Regions from separate parts of the Pseudomonas rossensis genome, predicted to be linked through region 1. Evidence: predicted binding sites of a transcription regulator. Region 1 holds the regulator's gene; the other holds the start of a gene.
What was found. The regulator FliA, encoded in region 1, starts transcription of late flagellar genes. The targets are predictions, from matches to a motif close to CTAAAGTTTNNNNNNNNNNNGCCGNTAA.

Region 1 (3,934 bases):
GGTAAACATGCCGTTCACCGCATCCAGCGCTTCGAGAACCACGTCCATCAGTTCCGAGTCGACGCGACGTTCACCCTTGCGCAGGATGTCGAACACGTTCTCGGCGATGTGACAGCACTCCACCAGCTCGTTGAGCTGGAGGAAGCCGGCGCCTCCTTTTACAGTGTGAAAACCGCGAAAAATTGCATTGAGCAAGTCCGCATCATCAGGTCGGCTTTCAAGCTCGACCAGCTGTTCGGACAGTTGCTCTAGAATCTCGCCGGCCTCAACCAGGAAATCCTGAAGGATCTCTTCATCGGCGCCGAAGCTCATTAAGGGGGTGCTCCTAAAGGTCTAAAAACCTAAAAACCTAAAATCCAAGACTGGATAGCAAATCGTCCACATCGTCCTGACCGGACACAACGTCTTCTCTTTTATCGGCATGAATCTGCGGACCTTCACCCTGAGAGAGATGTTTTTGCGGATCTTTTTCTGCCAGCATCGCTTCACGGTCATGTTCGATGCCCGCAAAGCGGTCCACCTGACTGGCCATAAGCACGAGCTTGAGCAGGTTGCTTTCAACTTCGGTGACCAATTGGGTCACACGCTTGATCACCTGACCGGTGAGGTCCTGGTAATCCTGAGCGAGCAGAATGTCGTTGAGGTTGCTCGACACAACGCGATTGTCTTCGCTGCTGCGTGTCAGGAAACCGTCGACTCGCCGAGCCAACTCGCGGAACTCTTCAGCCCCGACTTCGCGACGCATGAACCGTCCCCAGTCGGTGCTCAAGGCCTGGGCTTCGTTGCTCAGGCCGTTGACCAGCGGCGTGGCGTTTTCCACCAGGTCCATGGTGCGGTTGGCAGCAGCCTCGGTCAGCTTGACCACATAACCCAGACGCTCGGTGGCATCCGTGATCTGCGAGACTTCCTCGGCTTGCGGCATGTGCGGGTCAATCTGGAAATTGACGATCGCGCTATGCAGCTCGCGAGTGAGCTTGCCCACTTCCTGATACAGGCCACGGTCACGGGTCTGATTGAGCTCATGGATCAGTTGCACAGCGTCGCCGAACCTGCCTTTTTCAAGGCTTTCGACCAGTTCGACCGCGTGTTTTTTCAGAGTCGATTCGAAATCGCCCTGTGAAGACTCGTTATGCTCCATAGCTCCCCCGTGGCGCAGTGGCTTCGCACATCAACCGATGCGTTCGAAAATCTTCTCGATTTTTTCTTTTAACGCCTGGGCCGTGAAGGGCTTGACCACATAGCCGTTAACACCGGCCTGGGCTGCCTCGATGATCTGCTCGCGCTTGGCTTCAGCGGTCACCATCAGCACCGGCAGGTGCTTGAGCTTTTCATCGGCACGCACGTGGCGCAGCAGGTCGATACCGGTCATGCCAGGCATGTTCCAGTCTGTTACCAGAAAGTCGATGCTGCCGCTGTTGAGAACCGGAATGGCAGTAGTGCCATCGTCGGCCTCGACCGTGTTGGTGAACCCAAGGTCACGCAACAGGTTTTTAATGATCCGCCGCATCGTTGAGAAGTCATCAACGATGAGGATTTTCATGTTCTTGTCCAATTCGACCTCCAAGCAGTCTTAAACGCGCCCAGCACCTGGACGCGCCATTTCAATCAATCCGGCAAAGCACTCAATGACTGTCTGGAGCACAACAGATCGGGACCGGTACGGTTCAACACCCCACCCGCCGCGTTCGCAGTGTCCCCACACTGCCTTCAGCGCGCTCGCCACTCCCCCAAACGCCCCCGCAAACGGGCCGCGCACTGGCTGTGTAACTGGCTGACCCGAGATTCGCTGACCCCCAGGACCTCACCGATTTCCTTGAGATTCAACTCTTCGTCGTAGTACAGCGCCAACACCAGTCGCTCACGCTCCGGCAAATTGGCAATCGCGTCCGCCAGCGCCGCCTGGAAGCGTTCATCTTCCAGATCGCGTGACGGCTCGAGATGAGCACTGGCGCCATCCTCGTGCAGCCCTTCGTGTTCGCCGTCCTGCAACAGATCGTCGAAACTGAACAAGCGGCTGCCCAGGGTGTCGTTCAAAATCCCGTAATAATCGTCGAGACTCAATTGGAGTTCGGCCGCAACCTCGTGATCTTTAGCGTCACGGCCGGTTTTAGCTTCAATAGAGCGAATTGCGTCGCTGACCATCCGGGTATTGCGGTGGACCGAACGTGGCGCCCAGTCCCCCTTGCGTACTTCGTCGAGCATCGCGCCACGGATTCGTATGCCCGCGTACGTCTCGAAACTCGCGCCTTTGCTGGCGTCGTATTTGGTCGACACTTCAAGCAGGCCGATCATCCCGGCCTGGATCAGATCTTCAACCTGAACACTGGCTGGCAGACGCGCCAGCAAGTGGTAGGCAATGCGTTTAACCAGTGGCGCGTAACGCTCGATCAGCTCGTACTGCGCGTCACGTGCCGACTTCTTGTAGAGGTTGTAGCCACTGGCTGTCATAGCACAGGTCCTGCGGTTTGTTGCACGAGGCGCTCGACGAAAAACTCCAGGTGCCCACGCGGGTTCGCAGGCAGCGGCCAGGTATCGACCTTCTGTGCAATCGCCTTGAACGCCAGTGAACACTTGGACCGCGGGAAGGCTTCGTAAACGGCGCGCTGCTTCTGCACAGCCTTGCGCACACTTTCGTCGTAAGGCACCGCGCCGACGTATTGTAAGGCGACGTCGAGGAAGCGATCCGTGACCTTGGTCAACTTGGCGAACAGGTTGCGACCTTCTTGCGGGCTCTGGGCCATGTTGGCCAGGACGCGGAAGCGGTTCATGCCGTAATCGCGGTTCAGCAGTTTGATCAGTGCGTAGGCATCTGTGATCGAGGTCGGTTCGTCGCAGACCACCAGCAAGACTTCTTGCGCTGCGCGAACGAAACTGACTACCGAGTCACCAATGCCCGCAGCGGTGTCGATCACCAGCACGTCGAGGTTGTCGCCGATATCGCTGAACGCCTGGATCAGGCCGGCGTGTTGAGCCGGGCTCAAATGAACCATGCTCTGTGTGCCGGACGCGGCCGGGACGATGCGGATGCCGCCAGGGCCTTGCAACAGTACGTCGCGCAGCTCGCAGCGGCCTTCGATCACGTCGGCCAAAGTACGTTTGGGTGTCAGTCCCAGCAGGACGTCGACGTTCGCCAGCCCCAGATCGGCGTCCAGCAGCATGACGCGCCGGCCGAGCTCAGCTAGAGCCAGGGACAAGTTCACTGACACGTTAGTCTTCCCGACGCCACCTTTGCCGCCGGTCACCGCGATCACCTGTACGGGATGCATGCTGCCCATGAATTTTCTTTACCTTGTCTTACTTAGACGGAGGCCACATTACTGGCTGCGCGTTCACTAACTGAACAATGCATGGCAGACCATCGATGTAGGTACAAAAACTGTTCATTTAATACCTCAGCCGACCTGCTTGGTCGGGCTGTGGTAAATATCAGCGAACATGTCAGCCATGGCTTCTTCGCTGGGTTCTTCTTGCATTTGCACGCTGACGGCGCGACTGACTAACTGATGACGACGCGGCAGATGCAAATCATCCGGAATCCGCGGGCCATCGGTCAGGTAGGCCACCGGTAATTCATGACTGATGGCCAGGCTCAACACCTCGCCCAGACTTGCCGTTTCATCCAGTTTAGTCAGGATGCAGCCAGCGAGCCCACAACGCTTGTAACTGTGATAAGCGGCCGTTAGAACCTGTTTCTGGCTGGTGGTTGCCAAAACCAGATAATTTTTCGATTTGATGCCACGACCGGCCAGGCTTTCGAGCTGCATGCGCAGTGCCGGATCGCTGGCCTGAAGGCCCGCGGTATCGATCAGCACCACGCGTTTGCGCAGCAACGGCTCCAGCGCCTGTACCAGCGACTGACCCGGATCGACATGCGTCACCGACACATTGAGGATCCGGCCCAACGTCTTGAGTTGTTCCTGAGCACCAATGCGGT
Region 2 (3,934 bases), on a different contig from region 1:
CCCGCCATTCCCGCCAGCCTTGCACGGCAATCAGGGCGAACAGCGCGTAGAGCCCGGCGGTCAGGTACAGGTCTTTGTAGATAAACAGCCCGACGAAGATCACATCCAGGGTGAACCAAAGCGGCCAGCATTGAACGCGTTTTTGCGCCATCCATAACTGCGCCACCAGGCTGAAGCCAGTCAGTGCCGCATCGAGCCAGGGTTGTGCGGCATCGGTCCAGTTCGCCATTGCAGCGCCCAGCAACAGACTGCCGACCGCTCCAATGACCAGACTGATAGCGACCGATTTACCGTCGAGCAGGCTGACCTGCCGACCATGGTGCGCGCCCCCCGCATGCGTCCACTGCCACCAGCCATAGAGTTGCAATGCGGCGTAGATCACCTGCAGGAGCATGTCCGAGTAGAGCTTCACCTCAAAAAAGATCCAGCTATAAAGCAGCACCATGACCAGACCGATCGGCCAGCACCAAGGGTTCTGTTTGACCGTCAACCAGACGGCAATGACACCGAGGGCAGCGGCAAACAGTTCAAGCCCGGACATGGAGGTTCCTTGGGAGAAGTCGAAGAGGGGGCGGATTGTAACGGGAAGGAGCGAAGTTTGAAGATCAAAAGATCGCAGCCTGCGGCAGCTCCTACGCCGAACGCATTTCCTTGTAGGAGCTGCCGCAGGCTGCGATCTTTTCGGGTTACACCCGGAACTGCTTGAGCAGCCCGTTCAACTGCTCACTCAATTCCTTCAGATGAACGCTGGCCACGCTCGACTGTTCGGCCGCCAGCGCTGTGCTGTGGGACAAACCGGCCGCCTGGGTGACGTTCTGGTTGATGTCCTCGACTACATGCGCCTGTTGCAAGGTAGCGCTGGCGATGGAGGCGTTCAACCCGTTGAGGTTGCGCAGCGCCTGGGCAATGGCATTCAGGCTTGCACCGGCCAGGCCGGCCTGCTCGATGGTCAACTGCGATGCACGGCTGCTGTCGCCGATCACTTTGACCGCCGCTTCGGAGTGGCTTTGCAGGCGTTCGATCATCGACTGGATCTCGGCCGTGGACTTCTGGGTACGCTGGGCCAGCAGTCGCACTTCATCGGCCACCACTGCAAAACCGCGACCTTGCTCGCCAGCCCGGGCGGCTTCGATGGCCGCGTTGAGGGCCAACAGGTTAGTTTGTTCGGCGATGGAGCGGATCACTTCGAGGACGCTGCCGATCTGCGTGCTTTCGGCGGCCAGGGTACGAATCACTTCCACCGCCTGATCGATGGTGGACGACAGCTTGTCGATCTGTTGCAGGCTGCCATCGATGTTGACCTGACCTTGCTGCGCCTGAGACTCGGCATCGCGCATTTCGCTGGCGGCGTGCTCGGCGTTTTTCGCGACATCGTGCACGCCATACGTCACTTCATTGATTGCCGTAGCCACCAGTTCCATTTGCTGGGACTGTTGCTGACTGCGTTGCTGGGCCTGGGCGGCATCATTGCCCAGTTCGCTGGAAGACTGGCCCAAGGCACTGGCGGACACTTGCAGTTCCCTGATCACCAGTCGCAGCTTGGTGGTGAAGGCGTTGAAGTGGCGTGCCAGTTGCGTGACTTCATCCTGGCCATGAGTGTCAAGGCTGCGGGTGAGGTCGCTCTCGCCGCTGGCGATGTTGGCCATGGCGTTCACGGTTTCCTGCAGTGGACGCACGATGCTGCGGGCAATCAGGATCACCAGCAATGCCATGATCAGGGCAATCACTAGCCCCACGAACGAGGCCTTCCAGACCTGGCTATAAAACTCGGCCTGCATGTCATCGATATACACGCCCGAACCGATCACCCAGCCCCAGGGCTCGAAGAGTTTGATGTAGGAGGTTTTTTCTACCGGCGCGCTGGCGCCCGGTTTCGGCCAGCGATAATCGACCGTGCCGGCACCCTTGGCCTTGGCGACGGCGACCATTTCGTTAAACAGGGCAAAACCGTCCGGGTCGCGGATCGCCGAGAGGTTCTGGCCATCGAGTTTCGGATTGGCCGGGTGCATGATCATCACCGGCGTCAGGTCATTGATCCAGAAGTAGTCGTTCTGGTCATAACGCAGGCCGCGAACGGCGCTCAGTGCCTGCTTCTGCGCAGCATCGCGGGTGAGCGTGCCGGCGGTTTCGAGGTCGTGGTAATAGGTCAGAATGCCACTGGCGGTTTGCACCACATGCTGGGTTTTCTGAGCCTTGGCGTGGTACAGGTCATCGTGAATCTGCTTGAGCATCAAGACGCCCAACGTCATTAGCATCAGGACGGCCACGATCAAGATGAGCCACAAGCGTCGGCTGATCGACATACTGCGCAAGCTGTTCATAACGCTGTCACTCCGGATTCTTTTTCTTGTAATAAATGATCGCCAGCATCCAACCACACTTTGCCAATCGGTTATATCCGACCCAAGTCCAATAACGCGGCAGCGTTAATCAGACTTGTCTGATAGGATTTCGGCCCCGCACGGAAAAACCTGAATCCAAGTTGATTTTTCACGGAATTTTTATGGTTTCGTCTGGATCCTGTGCGCGCGGGACTTCAGCTAGGCTGATCGCAGTAAACGTTCGGAAAAAATATTAACGGGGCATGCCGTGGCGCATCGCTTCTTGGGGGATTGATGGATCTTTGGACTGCCTTTTCGGCATTGATTCTTGGGGTTGTAGAAGGGCTGACGGAGTTTTTGCCGATTTCCAGTACCGGCCACCAGATCATTGTGGCTGACCTGCTCGACTTCGGTGGCGAGCGGGCCATGGCCTTCAACATCATTATTCAGTTGGGCGCGATTCTGGCGGTGGTGTGGGAGTTTCGCCGCAAGATATTCGATGTGGTTATCGGTTTGCCGACGCAGCCAAACGCTCGACGCTTTACCGCGAACCTGCTGATCGCCTTCCTGCCGGCGGTAGTGTTGGGGGTGATTTTCGCTGATCTGATCCACGAGTATCTGTTCAACCCGATCACCGTGGCCACGGCGTTGGTCGTGGGCGGTATCGTCATGCTGTGGGCTGAGCAGCGTCAGCATGAAGTGCATGCCCACACCGTCGACGAAATCACCTGGAAAGACGCCCTGAAAGTTGGCTTCGCCCAGTGCCTGGCAATGATCCCAGGGACCTCGCGTTCCGGCTCGACGATCATTGGCGGTTTGCTGTTCGGCTTGTCGCGCAAGACCGCCACCGAGTTTTCTTTCTTCCTGGCGATGCCGACCATGGTCGGCGCGGCGGTGTACTCGGGCTACAAGTATCGCGACCTGTTCGTTCCGTCTGATTTTCCGGTGTTCGCGATCGGTTTCGTCACGGCGTTCATCTTCGCGATGATTGCCGTCAGAGCCTTGCTCGTGTTCATCGGCAGCCACAGCTATGCGGCGTTTGCCTGGTATCGCATCGCATTCGGCCTGGTCATCCTGGCCACCTGGCAGTTCGGCTGGGTTGACTGGGCCGCGGTCAAGCCATGAATGACGCCAGCGCGCGCAACAACCCCGGACGCAAACCCGCAGGAGAAATTCGCAATCTTCAGCTGAAATTGTTGGTGTTTGCGGTCCTGTGCGTGCTGCCGCTGTTCGGCTCGATGTCGTTGTGGCTGCGCGGGGTTTCCGTGATTCCGTTGGCGGCGTACGGGGTCGTCAGCCTGCTGGCGTTCTTGCTGTACTGGAGCGACAAGCGCAAGGCGCGCGCCGACAGTTGGCGCACACCGGAGAACGTGCTGCATGCGGTGGAACTCGCCGGAGGCTGGCCGGGCGCCTTGCTGGCGCAGCAGCTGTTTCGGCACAAGACGCGCAAGCTCTCGTTTCAGTTGGTGTTCTGGATCATCGTTCTGATGCATCAGGTGTTCTGGATCGACCAGCTGTTTCTCGGCGCCCATCTTTTCGCGCTGCTTTAAAGCAGCAGTCCGACCTGGGTGCGCTTGGGCAACTTGCTCACCACCAATTGATGGGAACGCTGC

Region 2: the regulator FliA is predicted to act here: its motif matches at 2,449-2,476, upstream of WLY71_RS19120 (methyl-accepting chemotaxis protein).

The regions. Positions count from the first base shown of each region.
Region 1 covers NZ_JBBWCB010000022.1:46,384-50,317, reverse strand. Annotated here, with positions in the region: gene WLY71_RS08880 (chemotaxis protein CheA) at 1-312, opposite strand, end outside; gene WLY71_RS08875 (protein phosphatase CheZ) at 350-1,138, opposite strand; gene WLY71_RS08870 (chemotaxis response regulator CheY) at 1,169-1,540, opposite strand; gene fliA (RNA polymerase sigma factor FliA) at 1,708-2,448, opposite strand; gene fleN (flagellar synthesis regulator FleN) at 2,445-3,275, opposite strand; gene flhF (flagellar biosynthesis GTPase FlhF) at 3,393-3,934, opposite strand, start outside.
Region 2 covers NZ_JBBWCB010000074.1:14,740-18,673, forward strand. Annotated here, with positions in the region: gene pnuC (nicotinamide riboside transporter PnuC) at 1-541, opposite strand, end outside; gene WLY71_RS19120 (methyl-accepting chemotaxis protein) at 687-2,321, opposite strand; gene WLY71_RS19125 (undecaprenyl-diphosphate phosphatase) at 2,616-3,446, shown strand; gene WLY71_RS19130 (DUF1294 domain-containing protein) at 3,443-3,871, shown strand; gene WLY71_RS19135 (MmcQ/YjbR family DNA-binding protein) at 3,868-3,934, opposite strand, start outside.